Regions from separate parts of the Streptomyces sp. NPDC048483 genome, predicted to be linked through region 1. Evidence: predicted binding sites of a transcription regulator. Region 1 holds the regulator's gene; the other holds the start of a gene.
The links. Region 1 encodes HrcA, which represses chaperone genes, less so after heat shock. Its sites were predicted from a motif close to TTNGCACTCNGNNNNNCNGAGTGCNAA; they were not measured.
Positions count from the first base shown of each region.

Region 2: groES (co-chaperone GroES) is a predicted target of HrcA. The motif match lies at 1,191-1,217, and genes of this name have one in related genera.

Region 1 covers NZ_JBEZJZ010000086.1:10,292-12,752, forward strand. Annotated here, with positions in the region: gene dnaJ (molecular chaperone DnaJ) at 1-594, opposite strand, end outside; gene hrcA (heat-inducible transcriptional repressor HrcA) at 595-1,611, opposite strand; gene AB0D04_RS31700 (MBL fold metallo-hydrolase) at 1,828-2,461, shown strand, end outside.
Region 2 covers NZ_JBEZJZ010000013.1:75,897-78,357, forward strand. Annotated here, with positions in the region: gene groL (chaperonin GroEL) at 1-598, opposite strand, end outside; gene groES (co-chaperone GroES) at 735-1,043, opposite strand; gene AB0D04_RS09875 (FtsW/RodA/SpoVE family cell cycle protein) at 1,465-2,461, shown strand, end outside.

The DNA of each region.
Region 1 (2,461 bases):
CGGCACGACCGTACCGAAGCCCTGGCACTGCGGGCACGGCCGCGACGTCATGACCTGGCCGAGGAAGGACCGGGTGACCTGCGAGACCTCACCGCGGCCGCGGCACATGTCACAGGTCTGCGCGGAGGTGCCGGGCGCCGCGCCCTCACCGGTGCAGGTCGTACAGACGATGGCGGTGTCGACCTGGAGGTCCTTGGTCGTACCGAAGGCTGCCTCGTTCAGCTCGATGTCGAGCCGGATCATGGCGTCCTGACCGCGGCGGGTACGCGAGCGCGGGCCGCGCTGCGAGGCCGTGCCGAAGAAGGCGTCCATGATGTCGGAGAAGTTGCCGAAGCCCGCGCCGAAGCCGCCCGCGCCGCCACCGGCGCCGCCGGCCTGCGAGAGCGGGTCGCCGCCGAGGTCGTAGACCTGCTTCTTCTGCGGGTCGGAGAGGACCTCGTAAGCGGCGTTGATCTCCTTGAACCGCTCCTGGGTCTTCGGGTCCGGGTTCACATCCGGGTGCAGCTCACGCGCCAGCCGACGGAAAGCCTTCTTGATCTGGTCCTGCGAGGCGTCACGGCTGACGCCGAGGACCGAGTAGTAATCCGTGGCCACTTACGACTCCGCGAGGATTTGTCCGACGTAACGTGCCACTGCGCGTACCGCTCCCATCGTTCCTGGGTAGTCCATGCGGGTCGGTCCGACCACGCCGAGTTTGGCGACTGCCTCGTCGCCCGAACCGTAACCGACCGCGACGACCGATGTGGACGTCAGGCCTTCATGGGCATTCTCATGCCCGATGCGTACGGTCATGCCCGAATCCTTGGCCTCCCCGAGCAGCTTGAGCAGCACCACATGCTCCTCAAGGGCCTCCAGGACCGGGCGGATGGTCAGGGGGAAATCGTGCCCGAAGCGCGTGAGATTGGCGGTGCCGCCGATCACCAGCCGCTCTTCGGTCTCCTCCACCAGAGTTTCCAACAACACCGACAGCACTGTCGAGACCGTGCCGCGGTCGTCCTGCTCGAAGGACTCCGGAAGATCCTGCACCAACTGCGGCACATCCGCGAACCGGCGCCCCACGACACGGCTGTTGAGCCGCGCCCGCAGATCCGCCAGAGACGACTCACCGAACGGCGCCTGGCAGTCGATCAGCCGCTGCTCGACCCGTCCGGTGTCCGTGATCAGTACGAGCATCAGCCGGGCCGGGGCCAGGGCCAGCAGCTCGACATGGCGGACCGTGGACCGGGTCAGGGACGGATACTGCACGACCGCCACCTGGCGGGTCAGCTGCGCCAGCAGCCGGACCGTGCGGCCGACGACGTCGTCGAGGTCGACGGCGCCGTCGAGGAAGTTCTGGATGGCCCGCCGCTCCGGGGAGGAGAGCGGCTTGACGCCCGCCAGCTTGTCGACGAAGAGACGGTAGCCCTTGTCGGTGGGGATCCGGCCGGCGCTGGTGTGCGGCTGGGCGATGAAACCCTCGTCCTCCAGGGCCGCCATGTCATTGCGGACCGTGGCCGGCGAGACCCCCAGCTTGTGGCGCTCGGTGAGCGCCTTGGAGCCGACCGGCTCCTCCGTTCCGACATAGTCCTGAACGATGGCGCGCAGCACTTCGAGCCTGCGTTCACTGAGCATCCTGCGCACCTCCAGTCCAGCTGTGTCGCCGTCTCGTCACTCCTGGCACTCACACGGGCCGAGTGCCAGACCCGGAAGCCAGTGTACGGCCGGGTAGCACAGCTCCGGCAAGGGCAGCCGCGACGAACGGTCGCCGGACCGCCGCCCGATGACCGTGATCGGCCGTTGTGGCCGGTCTGTCGGGCAACGCTATCGCGATAGAGCTAGCGTCTCCGTATGCGCACTGCTTGGGAAGAGGCCGGGTGGGAACGGCTCGGTGAAGGTGTGGTCAGACGGCGGATGCCCGGCTGGGACGAGACGATCGGCGTGATCACCGGGTCGGCCGGCGTGATGATCGTCGACACCGGCGCGTCCCTCCGCGACGGCGCCGATCTGCGCCGCGCGATCCGCGGCGTCCTGGGCCGGGACGTGACGCATGTCGCGCTCACCCACCCGCATTTCGATCATGTTCTGGGCACCGCCGCCTTCGCCGGGGTCGAGGTGTTCGGCGCGGCCGGGCTGGGGGATCTGCTGCATCGCGAGCGGGAAGAGCTGCGGCGGGACGCGGTGCGGCACGGCGTCGACCGGGAGGCCGCCGCGGAGGCCGCCGATCTGCTCGTACGGCCGCATCATCACGTCCACGGCGAACTGACCGTCGACCTCGGCGGCCGACCGGTCCTGCTCGCCAACGTCGGCCCCGGCCACACCGCCCACGACCTGGCCGTCCTCGTACCGGGCCGGGGCGGCGCCCCCGAGATCGTCTTCTGCGGCGACCTGGTCGAGGAGTCCGGCGAACCGAGCGCCGGCCTGGACTCGCTGCCCCAGCAGTGGCCGGCGGCCCTGGACCGGCTGCTGGCCCTCGGGGGCGAGG
Region 2 (2,461 bases), on a different contig from region 1:
GCGAGAGGTAGCCCTTGTCGAAGGCCATGCCCTCGGTGAAGTCCAGCTCCAGGCCGAAGGTGTTGGACTCCTCGACGGTGATCACACCGTCCTTGCCGACCTTGTCCATCGCCTCGGCGATGAGCTCGCCGACCTGCTTGTCCTGGGCGGACAGGCCGGCCACGGCGGCGATGTCGGTCTTGTCGTCGATCGGACGGGCGGTCGCGAGGAGGTCCTCGGACACGGCCTTGACCGCGGCGTCGATACCCTTCTTCAGGGCGGCCGGGGAGGCACCCGCGGCGACGTTGCGCAGGCCCTCGCGGACCAGCGCCTGCGCCAGCACGGTGGCGGTGGTGGTGCCGTCACCCGCGATGTCGTTGGTCTTGGTCGCCACCTCCTTGACGAGCTGGGCGCCCAGGTTCTCGTACGGGTCCTCGACCTCGACCTCGCGCGCGATGGTGACACCGTCGTTGGTGATGGTCGGGGCGCCGAACTTCTTGTCGATGACGACGTTGCGGCCCTTGGGGCCGATCGTCACCTTGACCGTGTCGGCAAGCTTGTTGACGCCGCGCTCGAGGGCGCGACGGGCGTCCTCGTCGAACTTCAGGATCTTCGCCATGGGTTGCTTCAAGTCCTCTCATTGCGATCGTCGGCCTCGCCGCCGTGACCGCTATCGCTCATACGGACTGCGCCCCTGCCCCGGGTCGGTAAGAACGCGGGAACCAGGGGCGCAGATCACGGCAAATCCGGGTGACTTACTTCTCGATGATCGCGAGAACGTCGCGAGCCGAGAGGACGAGGTACTCCTCGCCGTTGTACTTCACCTCGGTGCCGCCGTACTTGCTGTAGAGCACGACGTCGCCGACGGAGACGTCGAGCGGAAGACGGTTGCCGTCCTCGAAGCGGCCCGGGCCCACGGCCAGGACGACGCCCTCCTGGGGCTTCTCCTTCGCGGTGTCCGGGATGACCAGGCCAGAGGCCGTGGTCTGCTCGGCGTCGAGCGGCTGGACCACAATGCGGTCCTCAAGCGGCTTGATGGCAACCTTGGAGCTGGTGGTCGTCACGATCCGACCTCCCCCTTCGGAGATCTCACGGGGTTAACTGTCTGAGGTGGCGACCAGGTGGATCCGTCGTCGCGGGTGCCGGACCTGCCCGTCGCGCGTAGTTGGCACTCCCCGTTGGAGAGTGCCAACGCCGAGACTATGACGCGGTTAGCACTCGGTCAAGCGGAGTGCCAATCGGGGGCGCGGCCTGTCGCGGCCGGAGCGCCGGGGGCGTGCGAATCCGGACACACCTCTCGCATCGGCGGCAACCGTACTCCCCGCTTCCCCGTCTCCTTCCCCGACTGCCGGGGCGGCGTCGGGACCCCTGCAGCGGGGCCGGCGGCTCCGGACGAACCGATGGCGGAGGACTCTCGTGCGTGGACCGACCAGCTCCTTCCGGGCTGTGCGCAGGCGGGAGCGGGAGAGCGACGTCGAGCGCACGATGACGTTCGCCGCCCTCGCCCAGGCGCCGGACCGCCGCCGGACCGAGGCCGGGCTGCTCGCCCTCGCCCTCGTGATCGCCGTCCTCGGCTACGCCTGCACCGGCCTGTCGATGACCGGACGGCTGCCGGCCAACCTGGCCGGGTTCACCGCGATCATGTTTTCCGTGGCGTGGCTGCCGCACCTGGTGCTGCGGCGTTTCGCGGACCGGGCCGATCCGCTGATCCTGCCGGTGACGACGCTGCTGACCGGGCTCGGGCTCATCCTGCTCAGCCGGCTGGACATCACCTACGCCGCCGCCCCGCGTCTCAACATGCCGCAGGCGGCGCCCGGTCAGCTGGTGTGGACCGGGATCGGGGTCGCGGCCTGCATGGCGGTGCTGATCCTGCTGCGCGACCACCGGTGGCTCCAGCGCTACCTCTATCTGACGATGGCGGTCGCGCTGGTGATGCTGATGGCGCCGGCGTTCTTCCCCGGTGACACCTTCGGCGCCAAACGCTGGATCTACCTCGGGCCGCTGTCGCTCCAGCCCGGCGAATTCGTCAAGATCGCGATCGCGGTGTTCTTCGCCGGCTATCTGACGGTCAACCGCAACGCCCTGGCGCTGACCGGCCGGCGCGTCCTGGGCGTCCAGCTGCCGCCGGGGCGCCAGCTCGGGCCGATCTTCACCATCTGGGCCGTCAGCCTTCTGGTGCTCGTCTTCGAGCGGGACCTGGGCACTTCGCTGATCTTCTTCGGCGTGTTCGTGATCATGCTGTACGTCGCGACCGAGCGCACCAGCTGGGTGCTCTGCGGGCTGCTGCTGGCCGTGGTGGGCGCGGTGGCCGTGGGCTCCCTGGAGCCGCATGTCCACGGCCGGGTCACCGCCTGGCTGGACCCCATGGCCGCATTCACCCCGGAGGGCGACAGGGCCGGGCTGTCGAAGCAACTGGGAGACGCGCTCTTCAGCTTCGGCAGCGGGGGCATCACCGGCACGGGCCTGGGCCAGGGCCGTCCCG